Regions from separate parts of the Halobacillus shinanisalinarum genome, predicted to be linked through region 2. Evidence: a T-box and tRNA genes for the amino acid it is inferred to sense, from the RefSeq annotation. Region 2 holds a T-box; the other holds one or more tRNA genes.
The links. A T-box is a leader RNA that pairs with one kind of tRNA and senses whether it is charged. The one in region 2 lies ahead of argS (arginine--tRNA ligase), so its partner is inferred to be a tRNA-Arg.

Region 1: it encodes a tRNA-Arg, which carries the amino acid that the T-box ahead of argS (arginine--tRNA ligase) is inferred to sense. The anticodon was not compared.

What each region holds. Positions count from the first base shown of each region.
Region 1 covers NZ_CP095074.1:2,488,246-2,503,587, forward strand. Annotated here, with positions in the region: gene folP (dihydropteroate synthase) at 1-362, shown strand, start outside; gene folB (dihydroneopterin aldolase) at 355-723, shown strand; gene folK (2-amino-4-hydroxy-6-hydroxymethyldihydropteridine diphosphokinase) at 716-1,213, shown strand; gene dusB (tRNA dihydrouridine synthase DusB) at 1,271-2,260, shown strand; gene lysS (lysine--tRNA ligase) at 2,395-3,882, shown strand; rRNA gene MUO14_RS12285 (16S ribosomal RNA) at 4,238-5,806, shown strand; rRNA gene MUO14_RS12290 (23S ribosomal RNA) at 6,040-8,961, shown strand; rRNA gene rrf (5S ribosomal RNA) at 9,080-9,193, shown strand; tRNA gene MUO14_RS12300 (tRNA-Val) at 9,209-9,284, shown strand; tRNA gene MUO14_RS12305 (tRNA-Thr) at 9,290-9,365, shown strand; tRNA gene MUO14_RS12310 (tRNA-Lys) at 9,416-9,491, shown strand; tRNA gene MUO14_RS12315 (tRNA-Leu) at 9,499-9,580, shown strand; tRNA gene MUO14_RS12320 (tRNA-Gly) at 9,587-9,661, shown strand; tRNA gene MUO14_RS12325 (tRNA-Leu) at 9,703-9,791, shown strand; tRNA gene MUO14_RS12330 (tRNA-Arg) at 9,803-9,879, shown strand; tRNA gene MUO14_RS12335 (tRNA-Pro) at 9,888-9,964, shown strand; tRNA gene MUO14_RS12340 (tRNA-Ala) at 9,985-10,060, shown strand; rRNA gene MUO14_RS12345 (16S ribosomal RNA) at 10,178-11,746, shown strand; rRNA gene MUO14_RS12350 (23S ribosomal RNA) at 11,980-14,900, shown strand; rRNA gene rrf (5S ribosomal RNA) at 14,969-15,082, shown strand; gene MUO14_RS12360 (MgtC/SapB family protein) at 15,184-15,342, shown strand, end outside.
Region 2 covers NZ_CP095074.1:3,812,363-3,827,704, reverse strand. Annotated here, with positions in the region: partial or broken gene MUO14_RS18865 (SDR family oxidoreductase) at 1-277, opposite strand, end outside; gene MUO14_RS18860 (DUF3231 family protein) at 717-1,148, opposite strand; gene MUO14_RS24865 (DUF3231 family protein) at 1,145-1,375, opposite strand; gene MUO14_RS18855 (MFS transporter) at 1,388-2,596, opposite strand; gene MUO14_RS18850 (hypothetical protein) at 2,857-3,045, shown strand; gene thpD (ectoine hydroxylase) at 3,874-4,776, opposite strand; gene MUO14_RS18840 (catalase) at 5,130-6,605, opposite strand; gene MUO14_RS18835 (glutamate-5-semialdehyde dehydrogenase) at 7,127-8,389, opposite strand; gene proB (glutamate 5-kinase) at 8,452-9,585, opposite strand; gene proC (pyrroline-5-carboxylate reductase) at 9,643-10,485, opposite strand; gene MUO14_RS18820 (thioredoxin family protein) at 10,803-11,123, opposite strand; gene MUO14_RS18815 (DUF421 domain-containing protein) at 11,797-12,414, opposite strand; T-box leader at 12,513-12,726, shown strand; gene argS (arginine--tRNA ligase) at 12,768-14,450, shown strand; gene MUO14_RS18805 (hypothetical protein) at 14,464-14,679, shown strand; gene MUO14_RS18800 (uridine kinase family protein) at 14,688-15,008, shown strand; gene MUO14_RS18795 (DHA2 family efflux MFS transporter permease subunit) at 15,085-15,342, shown strand, end outside.

The DNA of each region.
Region 1 (15,342 bases), 1.3 Mb from region 2:
TGAAAGTGGACTTAAAGGAAAGTATTGATATAGCTAAGCAAGCTGGTGTAAAGGATCAGCGCATTATATTGGATCCAGGTGTTGGTTTTGCTAAGTCACCTGAAGATAATTTAGTTGTAATGAGAAACTTACATCAGTTTCTTGAGTTAGATTATCCGATCTTATTAGGTACTTCCAGGAAATCCTTTATTGGTCTTACACTTGATTTGCCAGAAGATCAGCGAATGGAAGGTACGGGGGCAACAGTTTGTTACGGAGTAGCACAAGGTATGCAAATTGTCCGAGTTCATGATGTCGAACCGATCGTTCGTATGACAAAAATGATGGATGCTATGATGGGAAAGGAGTCAACCAATGGATAAAATCTATTTGAACAGCATGGAATTCTGGGGGTATCATGGGCTTTTTCCAGAGGAAAACAAACTCGGTCAACGCTTTTACGTCGACCTTGAACTTGAATTGGATTTAAAGCCGGCTGCACAAACAGACGATATGAATCAATCGATCAACTATGGTGAAATATATGAAGTAACCAAAAAGGTGGTTGAGGGAGAAGCAAGGAAACTAGTAGAAACTGTTGCTGAACAACTTTCTGGGAAGCTTCTGGAGCATTTCGAGCTGCTGGATGCGTGCCGCGTTAAGGTGACTAAACCGGATCCACCTATTCCAGGTCATTACAAGTCTGTAGCCATAGACATTTACAGGGAGAGAACGGATGATTAGAGCTTATATTGCTCTGGGATCAAATATAGCCCCGAGAGAGCAGTACTTAACTGAGGCGATGACCATGCTTCGTGAGCACGACTCCATTATAATATGTACAACTTCGAAAGTTTATGAAACGGCTCCTGTCGGTTATGTCGATCAGAATGATTTTCTAAACATGGTGGTTGAAATTGAAACTGGGTTGCAGCCGTTGGCGTTGCTTGATTACTGCCAAAGCATTGAACAGAAATTAGGTAGAAAGCGCACTATTAAATGGGGTCCCCGCACAATAGACCTTGACATTTTACTGTATAATGAAGAAAATATGAAAGCAGAGCGACTGACGATTCCACATCCTCATATGCACGAGCGCGCGTTCGTTATCGTGCCGCTTGCTGAAGTGAATCCGGGAGCTTACCTTCCATCATTAAACCAGACAGTTGAAGAAATACTTCAGCAGCTGCCTGAAGATGAAGTGAAAAGTATCCAGCCGCTACGTCAGCTTTAATTACAAGAAAGTGTTGTTTATAGATTAAGATACAATTTATTTTGAAGGAGAATGCATATGTTTCAAATCGGAGATATCACCATTCCGAACAGAGTTGTGCTTGCCCCGATGGCAGGTGTATGTAACTCAGCCTTTCGTCTAACTGTTAAGGAGTTCGGTGCAGGACTAGTTTGTGCGGAAATGGTTAGTGATAAAGGGATTGTTAATCAAAACAAGAAAACGATGGACATGCTTTACATCGATCCAGATGAAGAACCTATGAGTCTGCAAATTTTTGGCGGCGAAGAAGAGACCCTTATTAATGCAGCAAAATTCGTTGATAAAAATACTACAGCTAATATTATTGATATTAATATGGGATGTCCTGTGCCCAAGATTACGAAATGTGATGCGGGTTCTAAATGGTTGCTTGACCCGGATAAGATGTACAACATGGTTTCTGAAGTTGTTAAGGCAGTGGACAAACCCGTTACTGTAAAAATGCGTACAGGGTGGGATGAGGAACATATTTTAGCTTTGGAGAATGGTAAAGCTCTTGAAGCGGCTGGAGCCAAATCTGTAGCTCTTCACGGGCGTACCCGCGACCAAATGTATGAAGGTGTAGCAGACTGGGAGATTGTACGTAAGCTGAAGGAAACTGTCAATATTCCCGTTATCGGTAACGGTGACATCGATTCACCTCAAGTCGCTAAGCAACGCCTAGAAGAAACAGGTGTAGACGCTGTGATGATTGGGCGTGCAGCTCTTGGAAACCCGTGGATGATTTATCGCACGGCGAAGTTTCTTGAAACAGGTGAGCTTGTTGATGAGCCTACCCCGAAAGAGAAAATTGATGTCTGCATGCTTCACATGGACCGCTTGATTCGCCTGAAAAATGAGAAAGTAGCGATCCTCGAGATGCGTAAACACGCTTCATGGTATTTAAAAGGACTAAAAGGTGGCGGCCGTGTACGTAACCGAATTAACCAAGCTGAAACGAGAGATACCATGTTAGACATTCTTTATGATTTTGCTAATGACCTTGAAGAAAGTATCAAAGTATCCTGACTCCTGGTCGTTGACAGGGTGCAAGGTCTTTTCTATACTAAATCATAGTTGTAATACTGCCAGTGGCTTACTGGCAGTTTTTATTATTGAACCGGATTTACCATGTAAATGAAGATAGGAATGGAGTGATGACAATGACGGAAGAACTCAATGATCAAATGCGGGTGCGTCGGGAGAAACTGAGTACTTACAAAGATCAAGGACTGGATCCTTTTGGAAGTAAATTCGAACGCACTGCTTTAGCTGAAGATTTAATAACAAAATATGATGAATTTTCTAAAGATGAACTTGAAGAGCAACAATTTCCTGCTACTATTGCTGGGCGAATCATGACAAAGCGTGGGAAAGGAAAGGCGGGCTTTGCTCACATTCAGGACCTTAGTGGTCAAATTCAGCTTTATGTCCGTAAAGACAGTGTAGGTGATGAAGCTTACGAGGTGTTTAAGACAGCTGATATAGGTGATATTGTCGGTATCTCTGGTGTAATGTTCAAGACTAACGTAGGAGAACTCTCAGTCAAAGCGGGCGAGTTTCAAGTTTTAACAAAATCTCTAAGACCATTACCTGAAAAATTCCATGGTTTAAAAGATGTTGAACAACGCTATCGTCAACGTTACTTAGACCTTATTACCAATCCTGAAAGCCGTGATACCTTTATTTTGCGCAGTAAAATCATTCAGTCCATGCGTAGATATTTAGATAACCTCGGATTTCTAGAGGTTGAAACACCGATGATGCACGGAATACCAGGTGGAGCATCAGCTCGTCCATTTGAAACGCACCATAACGCTCTCGACATGCAGCTATATATGAGAATTGCCATCGAACTTCATCTGAAAAGATTAATCGTAGGCGGCATGGAGAAGGTGTATGAGATTGGACGAGTCTTTCGTAATGAAGGGGTCTCCACTCGACACAACCCTGAATTCACCATGATTGAATTATATGAAGCTTATGCTGATTACCATGATATTATGGATTTAACCGAAAACTTGGTCGCTCATATTGCTAAAGAGGTACTTGGCTCAACAACTGTTACTTATGATAATGAAGAGATTCATTTACAACCTAAATGGACCCGAATCCATATGGTAGATGCTGTGAAAGAATACACAGGCGTGGACTTCTGGAAGCAACTGAGTGATGAAGAAGCAAAATCTGTTGCTAAAGAGCATGGGATAGAGATCCAAGATACGATGACATTCGGTCATATTGTTAACGAATTTTTTGAACAAAAAGTCGAAGAGAAACTTATTCAACCTACTTTTGTATATGGCCAGCCAATTGAAATCTCTCCTCTTGCTAAGAAGAATCCAGAGGACGCACGTTTTACTGACCGTTTTGAGCTATTCATTGTAGGGCGCGAACACGCAAATGCCTTCTCTGAGCTTAACGATCCTATCGATCAACGTGAGCGATTTGAGGCACAGCTTAAAGAGCGCGAAGAAGGAAACGATGAAGCGCACATGATGGACGAAGATTTCTTGGAATCATTAGAATATGGTATGCCTCCAACGGGTGGGCTAGGTATTGGAATCGATCGTCTCGTTATGCTGCTAACAAACTCTTCATCGATCCGAGATGTATTGTTGTTCCCACAAATGAGAAACCGCGAATCATAATCTTTAATCTAACCCCTCGACTTCTCATCGAGGGGTTTTATGCCATGCAATCGTCAGAAAAAACTTTTATTTCGCTGTAGTCTTGATTTACCTTTGAAACCATGGTAAATTATTAAACGTCGCACAAAGCGAACGCGACAGATTATCTCAGTTAGCAAAAACAACATGAAAAAGTTATTGACTTAACTTACTCACCATGATATATTAATTAAGTCGCTGTTTTGAAGCGGCAAGCAATCTTTTGATCTTTGAAAACTGAACGAACCAACCAGTACGTCAATATATTCTTTCTATTAAATAGAGAGAATTCAAACAAGCACATTCGGTGTGCAAATGAGCAAGTCAAACTTTAACTTTTATGGAGAGTTTGATCCTGGCTCAGGACGAACGCTGGCGGCGTGCCTAATACATGCAAGTCGAGCGCAGGAAGCAGGCGGATCCCCTTCGGGGGTGAAGCCTGTGGAATGAGCGGCGGACGGGTGAGTAACACGTGGGCAACCTGCCTGTAAGATCGGAATAACTCCGGGAAACCGGGGCTAATGCCGGGTAATCCTTTATCTCGCATGAGAGGAAGGTAAAAGATGGCTTCTAGCTATCACTTACAGATGGGCCCGCGGCGCATTAGCTAGTTGGTGAGGTAACGGCTCACCAAGGCGACGATGCGTAGCCGACCTGAGAGGGTGATCGGCCACACTGGGACTGAGACACGGCCCAGACTCCTACGGGAGGCAGCAGTAGGGAATCTTCCGCAATGGACGAAAGTCTGACGGAGCAACGCCGCGTGAACGATGAAGGTCTTCGGATCGTAAAGTTCTGTTGTTAGGGAAGAACATGTACCGTTCAAACAGGGCGGTACCTTGACGGTACCTAACGAGGAAGCCCCGGCTAACTACGTGCCAGCAGCCGCGGTAATACGTAGGGGGCAAGCGTTGTCCGGAATTATTGGGCGTAAAGCGCGCGCAGGCGGTTCCTTAAGTCTGATGTGAAAGCCCACGGCTCAACCGTGGAGGGTCATTGGAAACTGGGGAACTTGAGGACAGAAGAGGAGAGTGGAATTCCACGTGTAGCGGTGAAATGCGTAGATATGTGGAGGAACACCAGTGGCGAAGGCGACTCTCTGGTCTGTTTCTGACGCTGAGGTGCGAAAGCGTGGGTAGCAAACAGGATTAGATACCCTGGTAGTCCACGCCGTAAACGATGAGTGCTAGGTGTTAGGGGGCTTCCACCCCTTAGTGCTGAAGTTAACGCATTAAGCACTCCGCCTGGGGAGTACGGCCGCAAGGCTGAAACTCAAAGGAATTGACGGGGGCCCGCACAAGCGGTGGAGCATGTGGTTTAATTCGAAGCAACGCGAAGAACCTTACCAGGTCTTGACATCCTTGGATCGCCCTAGAGATAGGGTTTTCCCTTCGGGGACCAAGTGACAGGTGGTGCATGGTTGTCGTCAGCTCGTGTCGTGAGATGTTGGGTTAAGTCCCGCAACGAGCGCAACCCCTAATCTTAGTTGCCAGCATTCAGTTGGGCACTCTAAGGTGACTGCCGGTGACAAACCGGAGGAAGGCGGGGATGACGTCAAATCATCATGCCCCTTATGACCTGGGCTACACACGTGCTACAATGGATGGTACAAAGGGCAGCGAAGCCGCGAGGTGTAGCAAATCCCATAAAACCATTCTCAGTTCGGATTGCAGGCTGCAACTCGCCTGCATGAAGCCGGAATCGCTAGTAATCGCGGATCAGCATGCCGCGGTGAATACGTTCCCGGGCCTTGTACACACCGCCCGTCACACCACGAGAGTTGGCAACACCCGAAGTCGGTGAGGTAACACATTATGTGAGCCAGCCGCCGAAGGTGGGGCCAATGATTGGGGTGAAGTCGTAACAAGGTAGCCGTATCGGAAGGTGCGGCTGGATCACCTCCTTTCTAAGGACATATGCAAGGCGACCTCTTTCTCTTTCGAGAAAGTCGGGAAGCTGCCGCATACGGAAGACGTACCTGGTTGGTTGTTCAGTTTTGAGAGATCAAACGATCTTTCAATGTGAACCTTGAAAACTGGATAAGATAATCAGAACGTGACGATCCTCTTTAGATAGAGATCGACACGGGATGACAAGACATCAAACATCAATTTTTTAACGTCTTTTCACGACGACAATAGTTAAGTGAATAAGGGCGCACGGTGGATGCCTTGGTACTAGGAGCCGATGAAGGACGGGACTAACACCGATATGCTTTGGGAAGCCGTAAGTAGGCTGTGCACCGAAGATTTCCGAATGGGGGAACCCCCTGCTCGTAATGGAGCAGGATCCTTTACTGAATACATAGGTAAGGGAAGGCAGACCCGGGGAACTGAAACATCTCATTACCCGGAGGAAGAGAAAGCAAACGCGATTTCCCAAGTAGCGGCGAGCGAAACGGAAACAGCCCAAACCAGAAAGCTTGCTTTCTGGGGTTGTAGGACACTCCTTTGGAGTTACAAAAAAAGAGGATAGATGAATCGATCTGGAACGATCAGCCAGAGCAGGTAAGAGCCCTGTAGTCGACATCTTCTTTTCTCCGGAGTGGATCCTGAGTACGGCGGAACACGAGGAATTCCGTCGGAATCCGGGAGGACCATCTCCCAAGGCTAAATACTCCCTAGTAACCGATAGTGAACCAGTACCGTGAGGGAAAGGTGAAAAGCACCCCGGAAGGGGAGTGAAAGAGATCCTGAAACCGTGCGCCTACAAGTAGTCGGAGCCCATTGATGGGTGACGGCGTGCCTTTTGTAGAATGAACCGGCGAGTTACGACCGTCTGCAAGGTTAAGCTAAAGCAGCGGAGCCGCAGCGAAAGCGAGTCTGAATAGGGCGAAGCAGTAGGCGGTCGTAGACCCGAAACCGTGTGATCTACCCATGTCCAGGGTGAAGGTCAGGTAACACTGACTGGAGGCCCGAACCCACGCAAGTTGAAAATTGCGGGGATGAGGTGTGGGTAGGGGTGAAATGCCAATCGAACACGGAGATAGCTGGTTCTCTCCGAAATAGCTTTAGGGCTAGCCTCAGAATAGAAAGTCTTGGAGGTAGAGCACTGATTGGACGAGGGGCCCCTACCGGGTTACCGAATTCAGTCAAACTCCGAATGCCAACGACTTTGTTCTGGGAGTCAGACCATGGGTGATAAGGTTCATGGTCGAAAGGGAAACAGCCCAGACCGCCAGCTAAGGTCCCCAAGTGTGTGTTAAGTGGAAAAGGATGTGGCGTTGCTTAGACAACCAGGATGTTGGCTTAGAAGCAGCCATCATTGAAAGAGTGCGTAATAGCTCACTGGTCGAGTGACGCTGCGCCGAAAATATACCGGGGCTAAACACACCACCGAAGCTGCGGATTGATCCTTAGGGATCAGTGGTAGGAGAGCGTTCTAAGGGCTGCGAAGTCAGACCGTAAGGACTGGTGGAGCGCTTAGAAGTGAGAATGCCGGTATGAGTAGCGAAAAAAGAGTGAGAATCTCTTTCACCGAAAGCCCAAGGTTTCCTGAGGAAGGCTCGTCCTCTCAGGGTTAGTCGGGACCTAAGCCGAGGCCGAAAGGCGTAGGCGATGGCCAACAGGTTGATATTCCTGTACCGCCTCCTTTCCGTTTGAACGACGGGGGACGCAGGAGGATAAGGAGAGCGCACCACTGGATGTGTGCGTCCAAGCAGTGAGACGGTCGAGACAGGCAAATCCGCTCGGCAACGTCAAGCTGTGATGGGGAGGGAACTAGAGTACCGAAGCTCCTGATTTCACACTGCCAAGAAAATCCTCTAGTGAGGAAAGAGGCGCCCGTACCGCAAACCAACACAGGTAGGCGAGGAGAGAATCCTAAGGTGAGCGGGAGAACTCTCGTTAAGGAACTCGGCAAAATGACCCCGTAACTTCGGGAGAAGGGGTGCTCCTCTGCCGAGGAGCCGCAGTGAAAAGGCCCAAGCGACTGTTTACCAAAAACACAGGTCTCTGCGAAGCCGTAAGGCGAAGTATAGGGGCTGACACCTGCCCGGTGCTGGAAGGTTAAGGGGATGCGTTAGCGCTTGGCGCGAAGCGTTGAACCGAAGCCCCAGTAAACGGCGGCCGTAACTATAACGGTCCTAAGGTAGCGAAATTCCTTGTCGGGTAAGTTCCGACCCGCACGAAAGGTGCAACGACTTGGGCACTGTCTCAACGAGAGACCCGGTGAAATTATACTATGCGTGAAGATGCGCATTACCCGCGACAGGACGGAAAGACCCCGTGGAGCTTTACTGTAGCCTGATATTGAATGTTGGTACAGCTTGTACAGGATAGGTGGGAGCCTGAGAAGCCGGAGCGCTAGCTTCGGTGGAGGCGCTGGTGGGATACCACCCTGGCTGTACGGACATTCTAACCCAGGACCGTGATCCGGTTCGGAGACAGTGTCAGGTGGGCAGTTTGACTGGGGCGGTCGCCTCCTAAAGAGTAACGGAGGCGCCCAAAGGTTCCCTCAGAATGGTTGGAAATCATTCGCAGAGTGTAAAGGCACAAGGGAGCTTGACTGCGAGACCTACAAGTCGAGCAGGGACGAAAGTCGGGCTTAGTGATCCGGCGGTACCGTATGGAAGGGCCGTCGCTCAACGGATAAAAGCTACCCCGGGGATAACAGGCTTATCTCCCCCAAGAGTCCACATCGACGGGGAGGTTTGGCACCTCGATGTCGGCTCATCGCATCCTGGGGCTGTAGTCGGTCCCAAGGGTTGGGCTGTTCGCCCATTAAAGCGGTACGCGAGCTGGGTTCAGAACGTCGTGAGACAGTTCGGTCCCTATCCGTCGTGGGCGTTGGAAATCTGAAAGGAGCTGTCCTTAGTACGAGAGGACCGGGATGGACACACCGCTGGTGTACCAGTTGTTCCGCCAGGAGCATCGCTGGGTAGCTACGTGTGGACGGGATAAGTGCTGAAAGCATCTAAGCATGAAGCCCCCCCTTGAGATGAGATTTCCCCTTACGCCAAGTAAGTAAGATTCCTCAGAGACGATGAGGTCGATAGGTCCGAGGTCGAAGCGTGGTGACACGTGAAGCTGACGGATACTAATCAATCGATGACTTATCTATATCAAAATTGAATCGTTTGGTCTTGCCTGTCTTATCCAGTTTTGAGGGTTTTCAAAAAAACTCTTGAAATTTCCCTGAAAGGGCAATATAATATATCTTGTCCTTGAAATTAATAAGGTTTGGTGGCGAGAGCGAAGAGGTCACACCTGTTCCTATGCCGAACACAGTAGTTAAGCTCTTCAGCGCCGATGGTAGTCGGGTCGATCCCCGTGAGAGTAGGACGCTGCCAAGCCTTATTACATAATCCGGAGGATTAGCTCAGCTGGGAGAGCACTTGCCTTACAAGCAAGGGGTCGCAGGTTCGAGCCCTGCATCCTCCACCATGATTGCCGGCCTAGCTCAACTGGTAGAGCAACTGATTTGTAATCAGTAGGTTGGGGGTTCAAGTCCTCTGGCCGGCACCATTGATCGCTTTTCAACATTGATATATGAACGATAAGTTAGTTTTTATTAAGAGCCATTAGCTCAGCTGGTAGAGCATCTGACTTTTAATCAGAGGGTCGGAGGTTCGAGCCCTCCATGGCTCACCATTTTTTAGCGGGTGTGGTGGAATTGGCAGACACGCTAGATTTAGGATCTAGTGCTTCACGGCGTGGGGGTTCAAGTCCCTCCACCCGCATTATATGCGGAAGTAGTTCAGTGGTAGAACACCACCTTGCCAAGGTGGGGGTCGCGGGTTCGAATCCCGTCTTCCGCTCCATAATACTTAATAAGATTTAAAAGACCTAACAAACTTGTCAAGCCGGGGTGGCGGAATTGGCAGACGCACAGGACTTAAAATCCTGCGGTAGGTTTCTACCGTGCCGGTTCGAGTCCGGCCCTCGGCACCATAATTTTATTTGCGCCCGTAGCTCAATTGGATAGAGCGTCTGACTACGGATCAGAAGGTTAGGGGTTCGACTCCTCTCGGGCGCGCCATTATTTTACGGGAAGTAGCTCAGCTTGGTAGAGCACTTGGTTTGGGACCAAGGGGTCGCAGGTTCGAATCCTGTCTTCCCGACCATTCTCTAACCATTACAACTTGGGGCCTTAGCTCAGCTGGGAGAGCGCCTGCTTTGCACGCAGGAGGTCAGCGGTTCGATCCCGCTAGGCTCCACCATTTTTGATCTTTGAAAACTGAACGAACCAACCAGTACGTCAATATATTCTTTCTATTAAATAGAGAGAATTCAAACAAGCACATTCGGTGTGCAAATGAGCAAGTCAAACTTTAACTTTTATGGAGAGTTTGATCCTGGCTCAGGACGAACGCTGGCGGCGTGCCTAATACATGCAAGTCGAGCGCAGGAAGCAGGCGGATCCCCTTCGGGGGTGAAGCCTGTGGAATGAGCGGCGGACGGGTGAGTAACACGTGGGCAACCTGCCTGTAAGATCGGAATAACTCCGGGAAACCGGGGCTAATGCCGGGTAATCCTTTATCTCGCATGAGAGGAAGGTAAAAGATGGCTTCTAGCTATCACTTACAGATGGGCCCGCGGCGCATTAGCTAGTTGGTGAGGTAACGGCTCACCAAGGCGACGATGCGTAGCCGACCTGAGAGGGTGATCGGCCACACTGGGACTGAGACACGGCCCAGACTCCTACGGGAGGCAGCAGTAGGGAATCTTCCGCAATGGACGAAAGTCTGACGGAGCAACGCCGCGTGAACGATGAAGGTCTTCGGATCGTAAAGTTCTGTTGTTAGGGAAGAACATGTACCGTTCAAACAGGGCGGTACCTTGACGGTACCTAACGAGGAAGCCCCGGCTAACTACGTGCCAGCAGCCGCGGTAATACGTAGGGGGCAAGCGTTGTCCGGAATTATTGGGCGTAAAGCGCGCGCAGGCGGTTCCTTAAGTCTGATGTGAAAGCCCACGGCTCAACCGTGGAGGGTCATTGGAAACTGGGGAACTTGAGGACAGAAGAGGAGAGTGGAATTCCACGTGTAGCGGTGAAATGCGTAGATATGTGGAGGAACACCAGTGGCGAAGGCGACTCTCTGGTCTGTTTCTGACGCTGAGGTGCGAAAGCGTGGGTAGCAAACAGGATTAGATACCCTGGTAGTCCACGCCGTAAACGATGAGTGCTAGGTGTTAGGGGGCTTCCACCCCTTAGTGCTGAAGTTAACGCATTAAGCACTCCGCCTGGGGAGTACGGCCGCAAGGCTGAAACTCAAAGGAATTGACGGGGGCCCGCACAAGCGGTGGAGCATGTGGTTTAATTCGAAGCAACGCGAAGAACCTTACCAGGTCTTGACATCCTTGGATCGCCCTAGAGATAGGGTTTTCCCTTCGGGGACCAAGTGACAGGTGGTGCATGGTTGTCGTCAGCTCGTGTCGTGAGATGTTGGGTTAAGTCCCGCAACGAGCGCAACCCCTAATCTTAGTTGCCAGCATTCAGTTGGGCACTCTAAGGTGACTGCCGGTGACAAACCGGAGGAAGGCGGGGATGACGTCAAATCATCATGCCCCTTATGACCTGGGCTACACACGTGCTACAATGGATGGTACAAAGGGCAGCGAAGCCGCGAGGTGTAGCAAATCCCATAAAACCATTCTCAGTTCGGATTGCAGGCTGCAACTCGCCTGCATGAAGCCGGAATCGCTAGTAATCGCGGATCAGCATGCCGCGGTGAATACGTTCCCGGGCCTTGTACACACCGCCCGTCACACCACGAGAGTTGGCAACACCCGAAGTCGGTGAGGTAACACATTATGTGAGCCAGCCGCCGAAGGTGGGGCCAATGATTGGGGTGAAGTCGTAACAAGGTAGCCGTATCGGAAGGTGCGGCTGGATCACCTCCTTTCTAAGGACATATGCAAGGCGACCTCTTTCTCTTTCGAGAAAGTCGGGAAGCTGCCGCATACGGAAGACGTACCTGGTTGGTTGTTCAGTTTTGAGAGATCAAACGATCTTTCAATGTGAACCTTGAAAACTGGATAAGATAATCAGAACGTGACGATCCTCTTTAGATAGAGATCGACACGGGATGACAAGACATCAAACATCAATTTTTTAACGTCTTTTCACGACGACAATAGTTAAGTGAATAAGGGCGCACGGTGGATGCCTTGGTACTAGGAGCCGATGAAGGACGGGACTAACACCGATATGCTTTGGGAAGCCGTAAGTAGGCTATGCACCGAAGATTTCCGAATGGGGGAACCCCCTGCTCGTAATGGAGCAGGATCCTTTACTGAATACATAGGTAAGGGAAGGCAGACCCGGGGAACTGAAACATCTCATTACCCGGAGGAAGAGAAAGCAAACGCGATTTCCCAAGTAGCGGCGAGCGAAACGGAAACAGCCCAAACCAGAAAGCTTGCTTTCTGGGGTTGTAGGACACTCCTTTGGAGTTACAAAAAAAGAGGATAGATGAATCGATCTGGAACGATCAGCCAGAGCAGGTAAGAGCCCTGTAGTCGACATCTTCTTTTCTCCGGAGTGGATCCTGAGTACGGCGGAACACGAGGAATTCCGTCGGAATCCGGGAGGACCATCTCCCAAGGCTAAATACTCCCTAGTAACCGATAGTGAACCAGTACCGTGAGGGAAAGGTGAAAAGCACCCCGGAAGGGGAGTGAAAGAGATCCTGAAACCGTGCGCCTACAAGTAGTCGGAGCCCATTGATGGGTGACGGCGTGCCTTTTGTAGAATGAACCGGCGAGTTACGACCGTCTGCAAGGTTAAGCTAAAGCAGCGGAGCCGCAGCGAAAGCGAGTCTGAATAGGGCGAAGCAGTAGGCGGTCGTAGACCCGAAACCGTGTGATCTACCCATGTCCAGGGTGAAGGTCAGGTAACACTGACTGGAGGCCCGAACCCACGCAAGTTGAAAATTGCGGGGATGAGGTGTGGGTAGGGGTGAAATGCCAATCGAACACGGAGATAGCTGGTTCTCTCCGAAATAGCTTTAGGGCTAGCCTCAGAATAGAAAGTCTTGGAGGTAGAGCACTGATTGGACGAGGGGCCCCTACCGGGTTACCGAATTCAGTCAAACTCCGAATGCCAACGACTTTGTTCTGGGAGTCAGACCATGGGTGATAAGGTTCATGGTCGAAAGGGAAACAGCCCAGACCGCCAGCTAAGGTCCCCAAGTGTGTGTTAAGTGGAAAAGGATGTGGCGTTGCTTAGACAACCAGGATGTTGGCTTAGAAGCAGCCATCATTGAAAGAGTGCGTAATAGCTCACTGGTCGAGTGACGCTGCGCCGAAAATATACCGGGGCTAAACACACCACCGAAGCTGCGGATTGATCCTTAGGGATCAGTGGTAGGAGAGCGTTCTAAGGGCTGCGAAGTCAGACCGTAAGGACTGGTGGAGCGCTTAGAAGTGAGAATGCCGGTATGAGTAGCGAAAAAAGAGTGAGAATCTCTTTCACCGAAAGCCCAAGGTTTCCTGAGGAAGGCTCGTCCTCTCAGGGTTAGTCGGGACCTAAGCCGAGGCCGAAAGGCGTAGGCGATGGCCAACAGGTTGATATTCCTGTACCGCCTCCTTTCCGTTTGAACGACGGGGGGACGCAGGAGGATAAGGAGAGCGCACCACTGGATGTGTGCGTCCAAGCAGTGAGACGGTCGAGACAGGCAAATCCGCTCGGCAACGTCAAGCTGTGATGGGGAGGGAACTAGAGTACCGAAGCTCCTGATTTCACACTGCCAAGAAAATCCTCTAGTGAGGAAAGAGGCGCCCGTACCGCAAACCAACACAGGTAGGCGAGGAGAGAATCCTAAGGTGAGCGGGAGAACTCTCGTTAAGGAACTCGGCAAAATGACCCCGTAACTTCGGGAGAAGGGGTGCTCCTCTGCCGAGGAGCCGCAGTGAAAAGGCCCAAGCGACTGTTTACCAAAAACACAGGTCTCTGCGAAGCCGTAAGGCGAAGTATAGGGGCTGACACCTGCCCGGTGCTGGAAGGTTAAGGGGATGCGTTAGCGCTTGGCGCGAAGCGTTGAACCGAAGCCCCAGTAAACGGCGGCCGTAACTATAACGGTCCTAAGGTAGCGAAATTCCTTGTCGGGTAAGTTCCGACCCGCACGAAAGGTGCAACGACTTGGGCACTGTCTCAACGAGAGACCCGGTGAAATTATACTATGCGTGAAGATGCGCATTACCCGCGACAGGACGGAAAGACCCCGTGGAGCTTTACTGTAGCCTGATATTGAATGTTGGTACAGCTTGTACAGGATAGGTGGGAGCCTGAGAAGCCGGAGCGCTAGCTTCGGTGGAGGCGCTGGTGGGATACCACCCTGGCTGTACGGACATTCTAACCCAGGACCGTGATCCGGTTCGGAGACAGTGTCAGGTGGGCAGTTTGACTGGGGCGGTCGCCTCCTAAAGAGTAACGGAGGCGCCCAAAGGTTCCCTCAGAATGGTTGGAAATCATTCGCAGAGTGTAAAGGCACAAGGGAGCTTGACTGCGAGACCTACAAGTCGAGCAGGGACGAAAGTCGGGCTTAGTGATCCGGCGGTACCGTATGGAAGGGCCGTCGCTCAACGGATAAAAGCTACCCCGGGGATAACAGGCTTATCTCCCCCAAGAGTCCACATCGACGGGGAGGTTTGGCACCTCGATGTCGGCTCATCGCATCCTGGGGCTGTAGTCGGTCCCAAGGGTTGGGCTGTTCGCCCATTAAAGCGGTACGCGAGCTGGGTTCAGAACGTCGTGAGACAGTTCGGTCCCTATCCGTCGTGGGCGTTGGAAATCTGAAAGGAGCTGTCCTTAGTACGAGAGGACCGGGATGGACACACCGCTGGTGTACCAGTTGTTCCGCCAGGAGCATCGCTGGGTAGCTACGTGTGGACGGGATAAGTGCTGAAAGCATCTAAGCATGAAGCCCCCTTGAGATGAGATTTCCCCTTACGCCAAGTAAGTAAGATTCCTCAGAGACGATGAGGTCGATAGGTCCGAGGTCGAAGCGTGGTGACACGTGAAGCTGACGGATACTAATCAATCGATGACTTATCTATATCAAAAATTGAATCGTTTGGTCTTGCCTGTCTTATCTAGTTTTGAGGGTTTCCCTCATACTTTATGATGTGGTGGCGAGAGCGAAGAGGTCACACCTGTTCCCATGCCGAACACAGTAGTTAAGCTCTTCAGCGCCGATGGTAGTCGGGTCGATCCCCGTGAGAGTAGGACGCGGCCACGTCATTATAATGTAAACCGGAAGCATATGCTTCCGGTTTTTTACTATATAATAATATAGTGAGGTCACACATTATTTGCTGAACAAGGGGTGGTGGTATTGGTATGGACGATTTTGATTTATTCAATGATAACTTAGAGTTGTTTTTTATCCGCTTATTTATTGCGTTACTTTTATCAGGGATTATAGGATTTGAGCGGGAGTTGAAAAATCATTCCGCAGGATTTCGCACCCATATACTTGTCGGCATCGGTTCTTGTCTT
Region 2 (15,342 bases):
TCGCATTGTACCCGACTGTATCCATAAACTCAGGATCAGTACCCCCAATCCCGGCCACAGAGGCTATGTTAATGATCTTTCCCGATTCTTGCTTCACCATTACCTGCCCAACCTTTTGTGACATCAGAAAGGTCCCTGTTACGTTGACATTCATAACCTTTTGAAAAGCCTCAAGAGGCATCTCAAGTGTTAGAGCTCCCCATGATGCTCCACTGTTATTGACAAGAATATCAATCGAACCAAACTTTTCAATCGTGCGTTCTACGACATTCTGTAGCTACCTTATGTATGCTGCCTTGAGGGTGAGCAGTCGAGCTGTTTAGTTCAATCGGGCGTCGGGAATCCATTTCTGACGGCTTGTGAGAAGCTGTCCTGCCTGCACGCGCTTACATAGATTCTCAGGTCCCCACTCTACTGTCCTTGAACAACGGGGGTTTCCCCCAAAAAGGCTATCTTTTACATACTCATCCCCATCACGCTCAATCCGTCTTGTACATTCAAACATACCAGTTAGTATGTATTTTCTATTTTATATCGACAATTCTGAAAATTCAAGCCAAAAAGTGAGGGTTCATTCATTTTCATATTGTGAACTTTAATCAGGATCACGATATATTCGTTGAATAACAAATAAACACCTCAGTTCAATGTAAGGAACTGAGGTGATCATAATGATTGGTGATTTATTTCGACTTTACCATATAAGCATGCTCGTATTAATCAATAACTTCCTTTTTAGCCAAGGCTGTACGATCAGGAGCCATAGGTGGTTGTTCCATCCAGCCGTACTTTATCAGGAGATTTGCGCCATCCTCGGCATACTTGCCAATATCAGTTATCAATCTTACATATTGGAGGGCTAAATCCTGTCTTTGGGCGACGGACAGACCTTTCCCATAAAAGCCCATTGCAGCAGATACTAATACAACAATGTGGTACAACATAAGTTTGTTTGAAAAAGGAGGAATGGTGGAACTAGAAATTTCAGATTCCCATCTCTTTGGTGAAGGTAGGTTCTCTTCAGATAGGATATTGTTTATTATATTAACCTGTCTTTTACAAAGGGACACTCCTCTTTGAAAATACTTACGAATATCTTTTGATTGAACCACCTGACTGAATCCAACTTCTAACACGATTTTGACTATCGTCTTTTGATTAGACCAGTTACTTCTGTGGCATTCAACGGTCTACGTTTTCCAAACCACCCTGTTAAGTAACTTTGACTTTTCACAAAATCAATCCCGCTTGGAGCAGGAAAATTTGGGGGCTTACTAAATATTCCTTTAGTTAACATCACTTCTAATATTCGATCATATAGGTCCATTGTTTCGGAATTACACTCGGCAAAGTAACTGGTGATGGCTGATAACATGTACGCCCACTACTAGTTTGTACTTAGATAAGTTCTTTTTCCCCACAACACACCCGGAATGACTAGAACAGCGAGCGAAATTACTCCTATCCAGCCCCACCGACTCCATAAGAGACCTGTAATGGTGCCGCCCCCTGAAACGCCGATGTAATAACTAACGAGATATAGGCTGGAAGCCCCTCCCTTGTGATGAGTTGCCTGCTGATTAACCAGCCATGCCATCATCGAATGAATCACAAAGAAGCCGAGACACATGAGAATAAGTCCAGTATATACTAACGGCACAGTCGGTAATATTGTTATGACTATACCTGTCAGCATCACTGCTGCACTAATCATGATAATCTTACTTAAATCAAAGGTAAGGGATAGTTTACTGGCAAGCGGCGAACCGACCAGTCCCATTCCATAAGCAAAATAAGCTACCGTAATGGTCCCAATGGACAAGTAATAAGGATCACCCATTAAATAAAACGGCAAATAAGTCCAAACTCCTGTAAATGCCAATTGAATAACAACTCCCATATAAAAGGCTGGAATGAGGTTTCTATTTTTCAAATGGATAAACATCATAGCCAAGTCTTCTTTAACAGGGAGTTTACTCGATTCAAAATTCTTAGATTTTGGTAACAGAAATAAAAAAGCTAGGAAAAAGACTGTTTCTATTGCAAATAAGAACCAGATGGCTGTTTGCCAGGAACTCTGCTCCGTCAGGTAACCTACAAATACCCTGCCAAACATGCCACCAACAGCATTACTGGCAATATAAAAGGAGATCCCTATCCGAATACTTCGCTGCTCAAATTCTTCTCCAATATAGGCAATTGCAGCTGCGGGAAGTCCAGCAGCAAAAAAACCTTGAATAAAACGTAAAATCAAAATCATTGTAAACGATTCTAAAAAAGGAATAATGAGTAACGGAATAATGGAAAGCAGGATCGTTCCTTTCATTAACGCTACTCTTCCCCATCTATCAGACATGAGTCCGAAAAATAACAATCCTAAAATTAAAGAAAAGATCGTTAATGAAAGCAGCAAACTTGATACAGTCGCGTTTACACCGAACTCGTCAACAAATTGAGGTAGAATCGGCTGTACCATATATATATTGGAGAACGTCATAAATGAGGCGACCGTCAATGCCACGATGGCCATCCAAAAAGGCCTATCCTTTGGCGTGTATCCTGTTTCACCTATCCTATCATCGTTTGCTTTTGCCACAAGAACCACTTCCTATATCAACAATTATGTAAGCATAAAAAATAACTCTCAGCCTTGCCAGCACATGAGAGAGACTGTTTTTTCTGTATGACGGACTGTTGAATGCTCTGTTTAGGGTAAAAATAAATTATTATAACTCTTCAAATATTATATCTTAATTTATATAAAACCAAAACAAAAAAACTTCGCTCGCCCTATGCATATCTATTCTTAATTGGGGCATAATACGGCAGGACTAAAGTTTAAGGAGCTGAATACCTATGGAGCATAACAAAGTTACTGATCTACAGGCGTTAGGACAGGAAGCCTATGCGGACCTAGAGGATATATCAAAAGCCATGAGTCAGCTACAGGCAGGATATAGTAAGGACATATTGGAGCAAAAGAAACAACTTAAACTGGATGTACTGAAAGCTGTAGGAACTGAGTTAGATAGGTATAAGACATAAGAGAAAGAGCTTGATCAGCTTCCATCCCTCTTTTCGACACATCCATATGCACCCCTAAGTCTTTAACCATCTGTACAGCCTAAACAAAATTACAACAGTGCGAAAGAAATTGATAACCACTATTATCCTGCTCCGTTACAGTATAGTCTCGATAATTAGGCCTCACAAAAAAAGACAGGTAACATCATCTCTAATATAAAATGGTTCTGTTCAGGATTAATCCTAAAAAGGGAATATAATGACCTTTTACTTATAACTGTAGCCATATTCCATTTAACAGCTTTTTTTGTACCTAAGAGAGTGACATAGTTAGATATATATGGCACAGTCCTATTTTACCGTCTCTCTCCAACTGATTGTCGATACTTATCTTGATCCTAGATATAACCTATATGGATACTTTGACAAGGGGGCAGACTTTGAAACGCTTCTATTCATTTTTGGTGTCTATCTAGCTGTAAACATATTGGTTATAAATTTTCCCTAACAGTAAAGGGCTAACCACAAAATCTTTTTACATATTGGCTTGGTCAATCTTCTCAGTGACTTATGAGCTTTTACTTTTGGAGGTAGGGATTTTTTATCATAGTGATCAATGGCACATCTAGTTCTCCGGGCTAATCTACCCTTTCCTCATAATTATTTTGTTACTCAATTTGAAACTGATTAATATTATCAAAAAATAGGTTACTGAAAACTCACTTCGCAACTGTCTCACTTTTCAGTAATCCACCTAATAAGGGCTGTTTCAAAAGGACTGCTTTACCCCGTTTTGAAACAGCCCATTTTATAGCCAGTAATACCTTTAGGAAAGTTCCCCATATCTCTTTACCTACTACTGCTTAATGTTGGGGCACCATCTCGTACAGCGATGAATTCAGGACGCTTCTCCCCTCCTGAATATGGCTTAACCAGTTGGTTTTCCACGCTATTATAAACCATGAATAAGTTGTTGCGGCTATATGGTGTAATATTGCCGTTTGAACCATGCATGGTATTGCTTTCAAATAAGGTGATAGAACCTGCTGCTCCCGTGGGCACGGAAATACCACCGCCTTGATCAGCGAGCCATCTTAAACTATCATGATCAGGAACTCCAAGCTTTTGTCTTTTCAATGATTCTTTGTAGTTGTTGTCTGGTGTTTCTCCTATGCAGCTAACATAGTAGTTATGGGACCCAGGTATCAGCATTAAAGGCCCGTTGAATGTATAGTTATCAGACAAGGCGATTGATAGACTGACACCCCTCATCCGCGGCATTCCATCCTCTACATGCCATGTTTCAAAATCAGAATGCCAATCAAATTCTTTCCCTGTAAACCCTGGCTTATAATTGATTCGAGATTGGTGGATGTACACATCGCTTCCGAGAAGATGGTTTACGATATCAAGCAAGCGTTGATCGTTTACTACTTTCTTGAAATAATCATCATCTTGATGTACGTGAAAAATCGATCTGATTTCATCACTTTCAGGTTCACGAATCACTTTTTCTGAACTCACATCACTACTTTCACCTTGAAGCTCAAAAATGCCTTTTTGCATTTCAGATACTTCCTGTTCAGAGAAGAAATTCTCAATCTGTAAAAAACCATTTTCCTCATAAAAGTCAAGCTGCCTCTTTGAGATAGGAGCTTGAGCATCTTTAGATCGATCTGTGTGAATCACAGGATCCTTTCGTTTCATAATTTCCGGCTTGGTATTTTTTCTGGAAGGATAAAGGTCTTTCATTTAAAAAAACACTCCTTGTCAAAAAATGATCTCTTCGAAGCCGATTTCATGGTTGCTGCTATTATTACTGGGTTTCTGAGGGGAACTTTCCTACGTACAGAACCCATACCCATCTTAAATAAGGTTAAACACTACCATATATAATTTTTTCAAAAAAGGAGTTAAGCAAGAAATAGAAGAAAATAAGTGATACTTTACATAGAAAGCTCTTGTGGAAACCTCATTAGTTCTCATGGTATTTAATGAGGTTTATTTTCTGTGTTAGTAGACAGCCAACTGAGTTAGAATGCCAAACAACATCCAAACAAAATAAAACCCTGCCTCCCATCTAAGGGAAGCAAGGTTAACCAGGGTTAGACTTTCCGTCCTACATATTCATCTAAATCGATCTTAGAATTTTCAGCAAGCAATTTACCTAGACTTTCATCAGCCTGATAGAAATTGGCGATCGCGCGACCTACGATGTTGCGGTCTTTAATCTGGTCAAAATCACCAAGAAGGTTCCGGACTAATGCATCCTTCTTCTCCTGATCGTAGCTTCTATAAATACGTCCAGCTTGACCGTAATAGTTGGGTTTATCAATGATGGAACGTTCGATTTCACCGCTTAGCGGCTGGGCGGGCTCTTCATACCCTTCAACAGGCGCTGGTTCACCCTCGGCACTGTTAGGTTCATAGTTTGTATGGCCGATCCCAGTATCCCGTGCCATGAAGCCTTCCTGCTGATTATTACTCACATCAACTTTAGGTCGATTAATAGGCAGCTGCTGATAGTTCGGCCCAACGCGGTGGCGTTGCGTATCAGAATACGAGAATAAACGACCTTGAAGCAGTTGGTCTTCAGAAGGCATCATTCCAGGCACGAGTACACCTGGGTTAAAGCCGACTTGCTCTGTTTCTTCAAAGAAGTTATCGACATTTTTATTTAATGTCATTGTACCAACAAGTTCCCAAGGTATATCCTCTTCCAACCAGTCCTTCGTCGCATCAAGAGGGTTAAAGTCAAAGTCATCCAATTCATCAGGGCGAAGAACTTGAACATAGAGATCCCACTCAGGATAATCTCCTGCTTCAATGGCATTATACAAATCAACCGTTGCATGGTTAAAGTCCTTGCCTTGCACTTCCTGAGCAGCATCAGGAGTTAAATTTTTCATCCCTTGCCTCGTTACCCAGCGAAGTTTAATATAGAATGTTTCACCTTGTTCATTGTACCACTTGAAGGAATGGACACTTGATCCTCGCATGTTACGGTACGTTGCCGGGATTCCTTCATCAGTAAATAAATGAAGCATCATGTTTGTTGTTTCTGGGGACAAGGACATGAAATCCCAGTAACGTGCAGGATCTTGAACGTTTGTCACAGGATTCGGTTTTAAGGAATGAATAACATCAGGGAATTTAATGGCATCACGAATAAAGAATATTGGAAGTGTGTTTCCAACGAAGTCATAGTTCCCTTCATCTGTGTAAAATTTAACAGAGAAACCACGAGGATCACGTGCTGTCTCAGGAGAGTGTTTTCCGTGAATTACAGTTGAAAAACGGGTGAAAACGGGTGTTTCCTTTCCCTCTTCCTGTAAGAAATCGGCCTTTGTATATTTTTTCATACTATTTTTCGTAACAAAGACACCGTGCGCCCCTGCACCTCTGGCGTGAACGACACGTTCAGGAATTCGCTCACGGTCAAAATGAGCAATCTTCTCTATCATTTGGTAGTCTTCCATTAGAATAGGACCATTTCTACCTGCTGTTTTGGAATTTTGGTTGTCAGAAATAGGTACACCTTGGTTGGTCGTCATCCGTTTACGATTGTTTTTATCAGACATAATACCCTCTCTTTCCAAATAAGTAATAGGTGTAAATTCACAGTAAGCAATGAAATCCATACTCACGTTTCCTTTACCTTAATTCTTTACCCCTAAAAATAATCCTCAAACTTGTTTTTAATTATTATTATCTAAAAATCTTTAAAAATATTTCATAAATTAAGAAGCTGAAATTTTTTCGAATAGCAATAGAAACCAATCACCATTATCTCAATCCTATTTCTATTATTATGAGTTTTCAACAAAATAAGTCTATATAACTATATATTCGTCATAAAACCGTAACAATCAACAGTTTTATAAATCTTTTGATGCATAATTTTGGAGAATAATTGTTTATAAAAAACGTAGGAGGGTATATCCAAAATGTAGGCGGATAGGATTTAAATTTACTTCGGGGAGGTGTATTTGAAAAATTAAGAACAAATCCCTTACCGTTAGAGTACAATCATCACCCAGCTCAAACAAAATACAAAAATGGAAGAGAAACCTATCGTTTCCCTTCCATTTAATCAAAACCTTTATCGAATTTGGCCGTCGCCCTTCATTAGGAATTTAATCGTCGTTAGTGCTGGCAATCCCATTGGGCCGCGGGCATGCAATTTCTGGGTAGAGATTCCAATTTCTGCGCCAAAGCCTAGGGCGCTGCCATCTGTGAAGCGTGTTGACGCATTGTGGTAAAGCGCTGCGGCATCAACGAGATTCAAGAAGGTTCGCGATGCTTTTTTATCTTCAGTTACGATCGCTTCCGAATGCTTCGTGCCATACGTTTCAATGTGTGCGATCGCTTCAGTAATGTCATCAACTGATTTTACAGCGATATCTGTGCTTAGATATTCATTAGCCCAGTCTTCTTCGCCTGCGAGGACAGCTCCTGGAATAACTGTCATGACGTGTTCATCGCCATGAACACTGATGTTATTTTTTTGCAGGGCATCGACTAAGGCCTCGCTGTTTCGCTCAAGCCAGTCTTTATGAACGACGAGCGTTTCGGCTGCATTACATACAGCAGGGCGGTCTGTCTTGGCATTAACTAAAATGTTGATCGCTTTTTCTACATTGGCGTCCTTATCCACGTAAATGTGGCAGTTACCAACGCCTGTTTCAAGTACAGGGACTGTTGCGTTTTCAACCACCGCCTGGATCAGCTTTCCGCCGCCACGCGGGATCAGGACATCCACATGTTCTTTCATTGTAAAAAGTTGATTTGTTGCCGCGCGGTCAGTACTTGCGATGAATTGAACAGCTTCACTCGGAATCTTCGTTTCAGCAAGCCCTTTGTGCATCACGTCAACGATCGCCTGGTTAGAGTTGATGGCGGAAGAACCACCTTTAAGAATAATGGCATTGCCAGACTTAAGGGCAAGCCCTGTCGCATCAACAGTTACGTTCGGGCGTGCTTCATAAATCATACCGATGACACCAAGGGGCACGGTTACTTTTTCAACTTGGAGACCATTCTCTAGTGTCCAATCAGAAAGAATGCTGCCCGTTGGATCATCAAGCTTAGCTACTTCACGCAAACCTTTAGCAAAATCCTCCACGCGTTCTTTTGATAAAGAAAGTCGATCCATAAACGCTTCAGAAAAACCTTTCTCGCGCCCGTTCTCAAGATCTTTTTCGTTAGCTGTTAAAATCGTTTCATATTCTTTTTCTAAAAAATCTGCTAAGTGGATAAGTGCTTCATTCTTTTCTTCGGTGGAAAGTACCATTAGTTTTTTTGATGCTTTTTTCGCTTCAATCGCTTGTGCCTCAACGTTCACATTGCTTTTTGTTAGTGTCATCCAAGACCTCCTTGATATTTTTGAAACCGTTAAAACTTCCTGCGAGAAAAAGGTTAATTTTCCTAAACACCTACCGGCAATGAAACTTCTAAGTGACAGACTAGATCTTTACTTTCAATGGCTGCAAGTTCATAGGATTCAAGTTCTGGTTCAGTTAAGCCGATCATTTCTTTCATTTGTTCTGAAGAATAATTGACGACACCGAGTCCCACTTCTTCCCCATCCAAGTCATGAATACGCACGACGGCTCCTTTTTTGAAACGGCCGGTTACATGATGAACGTTCATTGGCAAAAGACTTTCCTTCATACCTACGATGGTTTCACGGGCGGTGTGATCAATCGTAACATCGCCTTCAGGTCCAGAGTTAAACGCAATCCATTGCTTTTTCTGGTTTAAGTTCTCTTGTTCTGAAGTTGGTTCAAAGTAAGTTCCAATTGCTTTGCCATAAACGGCATTATAAACAATCCCGTCTGTGCTGGCTTTTCCTAGGAAAGAGGAAATCCCTGAGGCCATTGCAATCTTGAAGGCATCAATTTTAGATTTCATGCCCCCTGTTCCTACTTCACTTCCCGGATCGCCAGCTGCAGCCTCGATCTCTGGTGTGATTTCGTGAACCCGATCAAGTAATTGAGCATTTTCATCTTTTCGAGGATCTGCATCATAAAGACCATCTATATCAGATAGGATGACCAGATCATCCGCATCAACAAGACCTGCTACTTTCGCGGATAACGTGTCATTATCTCCAAATTTCAATCGGTCGATCGTGATCGTATCATTTTCGTTAACAATTGGGATAATCCCGCGTTCGAGGAGTACATTAATCGTGTTACGTGCGTTATTATATCTGCTTTCATCAGAGAAGTCGCTGCGTGTAATTAGGATTTGCGAACCCATATACCCATGGGACAAAAAGAGATCGGAGTATGATTCCATTAACAATCCTTGACCTATCGAAGCAGCGGCTTGCTTTTCTGGTAATGACTCTGGGCGTGATAAGCATCCAAGTTTACGATACCCTGCTGCAACGGCTCCTGAAGATACCAGAAGCACCTCATGACCATCATCTTTAAGGCGGACAACTTCATCGACAAGCTTCTCTAGCTTACGTCGACTGATCTCACCATGAAGACTTGTTAATGAACTACTTCCAATTTTTATGACTACGCGTTTCTTATTTGTATCGTTAACCAACTTATCACTCCTATTACTACGTGTTGTTCTACCTGTATGGGTCGACGACTGATTTATTTATTTTTGTCCTACTAACATTCCTTCTAATTCTTTACTCATTTCCTTTGAACGGCCGGCAGCGCCTTTAATTGCTTCCGAGATGGCTGTTCCTCCACCGGCACGATTTAGGGCATCAAGCCCCGCTGCTGTTGTTCCGTTAGGTGAAGTGACATTCTCACGAAGCTCAGATGGAGTAATATCTTGTTCTAACATCATTTTCGCCGCTCCAAGCAGTGTTTGCGCACCAATTTCTCGTAATGTTTCACGATCTAAGCCCTCAGCACTTCCTGTTTCCTCAATGTGTTCCATTAAATAATAGAAGTAAGCTGGTCCGCTCCCTGCAATCCCTGTGAAAACGTCCATTTTATCTTCTTCAATCACAAACACTTCTCCAATTGATTTCAATAATTCTTTAGCCACGAGCACGTTATCCATCGCAGCAAAATGTCCTGGGCAAACAGCTGTTGCTGATTCCCTAAGCATGCTTGACGTATTCGGCATCACACGAATCACTTGCTGTTCTTCATTCAGACGCTCTTCCATATAAGAAGTGGAAATACCTGCAAGTACAGATACAAGCACTTGATTGGGTGTGATTTTATGTCTTAAATCTTCAAGAACCGCATCAATGTCTTTTGGCTTCATTGCTAAAATAAATTGATCTACTTCTGAAAAATTTAAGTCATCTTTTAAAACTGTCCGTACACCGTATTTATCTTGAATCTCATTTAGACGATCTTGATTACTTCTATTCGTAACAATAATTTGTTCTGCAGGAATGTTCCCGGAATCAACCATTCCAGAAATCATCGCTTCCGCCATAGATCCTGCACCTAGAAAAGCAATCGTTTGTTTGATCATATGAGTTAATCTCTCCCGTTCGCGTTTTTTGTTCGCTCTTTAATATGACGTTTTTCATAATAACACTTGCGAAATGTATATCAAGGGTTTAAAGGCAAGTCATGCTTATAAACTCCAATTAGTGAGCGTAAGCGGTTTCATGGAGAGATATTTGCGATTCATCCTCTCTCACCGCAAATAATTACGTCTCACGCGAATATATGGAGATTATTTTTTCTAATAACCATACAGTTATGTGAGTTATCCTAATATTACAAAAATTAAACAAGACCACAAAAAAACCGATGCTATTAGCATTCGGGTAATTGTTCTTACTCCTATATAAATTGACTGTATTTGGCTAATTGCTGGTTTAATTTTTCCATTGGCACAAAACGCGCTTTACGAAACAGTTCCTTTCCTTTTGAAAAGACGATCACGGCAGGAACTGTAAATACAATGTATGTTCCTGCAATAGCTTTAACCTCATTAGCATCCACATGGATCGATGCGAAACGAGGATACTCTTCAAGAAGTTTCTCAATTTGGGGGAGCAGGCTGTGGCAAACTGAGCAGCCTTGGCTGGAGATGTAAACGAATGAAAGCAGTTCATCATTAATGACAGCCTGAACCTCCTCGATCGTTTGGACTTTTCTCATACTCGTCACCTCATTCATTAACTCCCATTGTAGCAAGTCCTAATCGAGATTTCACCCTAAATAATGGCTAAAACCGTTACAATGTGCCTATAGGTGTACATATGAGGAATCTCGTTCAACCAAGGAACAATCTTATATTATAAGTGAGAGTTCAAAAAGTTGCCAAATTAGAAGATAGACAAAATCGCCACGACATGCGAGCAATGTCGACACTAACACGTCCTTGTGCGTCGCAAGAAGATCGAGGCGGCGTCGTTCCAGAGCACCAAGTAAAACCTTTACCGAATTGGCCTCGCACGCAGGAAACGTGTCCTTCTTTTCCAAGGAACGGACTTGCACAGGACCGGTTTTAGTAGAAGTTCCACTCCTGCTTAAGGATACGTGAGTATCGAGGCAACTTCAGAGAACATCCTTCTTCGCTGCCTTGCACCGAATTAAATAGGCTCGCAGACGCAGGTGCACTCGCTCCTCAAAAGCGAGCCAACGGAGAGATTCGTCTCTTATCATTTGGTGATTTTTTGTACAAACTCTATTAAGAAAAAACTTACGGCCATCACTCTGTTACTCTTATTTCTAATACATGCTCTGCCAAAATCGGTGCCGATGACCTGTTTATCTATCGTCTCTTCCATGACTATATATTTATATAGTAGAAAATAATCTGCACAATTGTTTACTGAAGCTGTTGTGGTGGATTTTGATTACGTCCTTTATCTTCTACTTCTTTAAAAATATCATTACCAGTTGATTTAGGGGACTCCTGCATACCAACATTTGATCCTAAAGCATTCTTGAGACTTAAAATTTCTTTCTTCATATCTTCTATGTCCTGTTTGGTGGCAGGTTTTTTGTTCTCCATCAGTTCATAACCGACTTGGCCATTCGGCTCAAGTGTCGCTGATTTCAAATCACTAATAGTCGAAACATTCTGCTGTCTTAGCTTCATTTCAAGCTGATCCACAGTAAACCGGAGCTTTTTTAAGTTTTTTTCGTCGAGCTGTCCATTCTTAATAATCGACACAGACTGTCCAGTAATAAACTTCTCAAACCAATTCATTTTCACTTGTCCATACTCAATAACGACTAATGTAAGCACAAGTACTGCACCAACGCCAAACGTTGTCCAAACATTTTTTCCTGCTACAGGCTGAATCAATAATGAACCAATCCCAATCATAATCACCGTTTGTGCTAACGTCATCTGAGATATCGACTTTCTCCCTGCGATTCTTAAAATTAAGGTACCTACAACAATAATTAAAACGGCTTTCCATATCCAATCCCAATCCATAAACATCCTCCTCGCTTTCTTAGTGTGCCAAAAGGTAAAACAACTATTCGAAAAAACATTGCATTCCACACAACACTCCGCTATAATCTGAACAATACCTAAATTCAGCGATAAAGAGAGTAACTTTTGGGAAGTCGCTTAGCGAGTCAGGAATGGTGCAAGCCTGGCCGACTATCCATCAGTGAACCGGACTTTTGAGAAGCCGCTCCGAAACATAGTAGGAGCACGCCGGGGATGATCCCCGTTACCAACTTCAAGTGGTTGTTTTGCAGCTATAAGAGTGGTACCGCGAGCCCAAACCTCGTCTCTTCAATGAGACGAGGTTTTTTTATATTTAAGAGGAGGAATTAACCATGGAAAAACACGTCCTTGCCTTACAGCTATCCCACCTACTAGGAGAAGAGTACAGCCGCGACTGGGTGCACTCGCTCATTGAAATTCCGAAGCAGGAAGAACTCGGCGATTTGGCGTTCCCATGTTTTCAACTAGCCAAATCGTTTCGTCAGCCCCCCGCCAAAATTGCTGGTCAACTTGCACCACGATTGAAACATGATTTATTTGCGAGCGTTCAACCAACCGGAGGGTATATCAACATCTTCCTCAATCAGCGCTTCGTTACTGAACATACGCTTAAACAACTATTAACATCAGGCACAGATTATGGCTCTCATGAGTTTGGGGCAAACAAAAACGTTGTGCTCGATATGTCTGCACCTAATATTGCTAAACCCTTTTCTATGGGACACTTGCGCTCGACCGTCATCGGTAATGCGCTTGCCAATTTAGCGGATAAATGTGGCTATGAAACGGTGAAAATCAACTATATCGGTGACTATGGTACGCAATTTGGCAAGCTGCTCGCTGCTTATAAAAAGTGGGGGAATGAGGAACTAGTACGTGCAACCCCACTCCCTGAGCTAACAAAGATTTATGTCAAATTTCATGAAGAATCAAAGCAAAACCCTTCGCTTATTGAGGAAGGCCGCGATTGGTTTAAGAAACTTGAACAGAATGACCCTGAAGCCATTGAGCTTTGGAAGTGGTTCAAAGATGCCTCATTAACAGAGTTCAACAAGATCTATAACCTGCTCGGTGTATCGTTCGATCTCACACGCGGAGAAGCCTATTACAATGACAAAATGGATACAACCGTTGATTTATTAAAGGATAAGGGATTATTAGCGGAATCAGACGGTGCTAAGGTGGTACCTTTAGATAAGGAAAGCCTTCCTCCTTGTTTAATTATGAAAAGCGATGGAACAACGATTTATGCTACCCGTGATTTAACAGCTGCCATCGATCGCTATCACAGCTATAAATTTGACGAAGCACTCTATGTGGTCGGCCATGAGCAGACGCTCCACTTCCAGCAGATCAAGCATGTATTAAAGAAATTGAACCTCCCTTGGGCCCAAGATATTAAACACATTTCGTTTGGGATGATGCTTCAGAACGGAACAAAAATGTCGACCAGGAGAGGTAAAACGATTTTATTAGAGGAGGTTCTAAAGGAGGCTATTGAACGAGCAAAAGCGAATATTGAGGAGAAGAATCCTGGTTTAGCTGATAAGGATCTAGTGGCAAAGCAGGTCGGGGCTGGGGCGGTCATCTTTCATGATTTAAAGCATGATCGTCGTAATGATGTGGAGTTTTCGCTTGAGGATATGTTGACGTTTGAAGGTGATACGGCACCATATTTGCAGTATGCGTATGTGCGAGCTCAGTCGATACTTGATAAGGGTGAGTTTAAGCTTGATAAAGCAGATGTTTCTCTTGATGATTCCGAGGCATGGCCTTTAGTAAAACAGTTGCGTCATTTTCCTGATATTGTTGAAAAGGCTTATACGGAATACGATCCATCGAAAGTCGCGAGATATTTGCTTGATGCAGCCAAAACGTTCAATAAGTATTATGCGGGGACACGAATATTGCAGGAGGATCAGCTGGATGCGCGTTTAACGTTGGTTCACGGCTTTTCACTCGTGATCAAAGAAGGGCTGCGTTTACTCGGGATTCAAACACCAAATAAAATGTAGAGGGGATCGTCTAATGGAGTGGTTGAAAAATAATAAGAAAGACCTCTTACTCGTTGGGATTGATGGCTGTGGCGGTGCGGGCAAAAGCACTATGGCTGCGCATTTTTTATCGATGGTACCAGAGGGGGTTGTCGTTCATATGGATGACTTCTACCTCCCTTCCCACGAACGCAAGGAGATACAGACATTGGCGGGCATTTTGATTGGAAACGTGTGCTCAACCAAGTGATCAAACCTTTGTCGGAAAAGTCCCCCACTGACTATCAGCGCTATGACTGGGATCATGACGAGCTTGCAGAATGGCATCATATTTCTCCTTCGGGCGTTATTGTTGTTGAAGGCTGCTATGCTGCACGTGATCAGCTTAGGTCTTACTATGATTATACGGTCTGGGTCGAGTGCCCTCGAGAAGTCCGGCTTAAGCGGGGACTTGAACGGGATGGACAAGAGGCATTATCTTTCTGGCAGGATTGGATGGAACAGGAAGATCGTTATATCGAAATCCAGCAACCGCGGGATCAGGTCGACTTTATTATAAAGGGGATCGAAAATAATTAAGCAAAAATGTATATTTTGGTCGTTGCTTTCCGTTATAATGGTATTTTGTTAGGAACCTAAATAAAGGAGCATATCTATGGAAGGAACAACGACTACAAAATATGAATTTCTTGCTGATGATCCAAACTTCAGCGTTAAACCTGTAATGATCTCACTAATTGTAGGTGCTTTTTTTGCCATTTTAAACGAGACATTACTTAACATTGCATTAACAACCTTAATGGCAGAGTTCAGCCTATCTGCAACAACCGTACAGTGGATGGTGACTGGATTCATGCTTGTGATGGGTATTCTCATTCCGATTTCAGCACTACTGCTGCAAACCTTTACTACG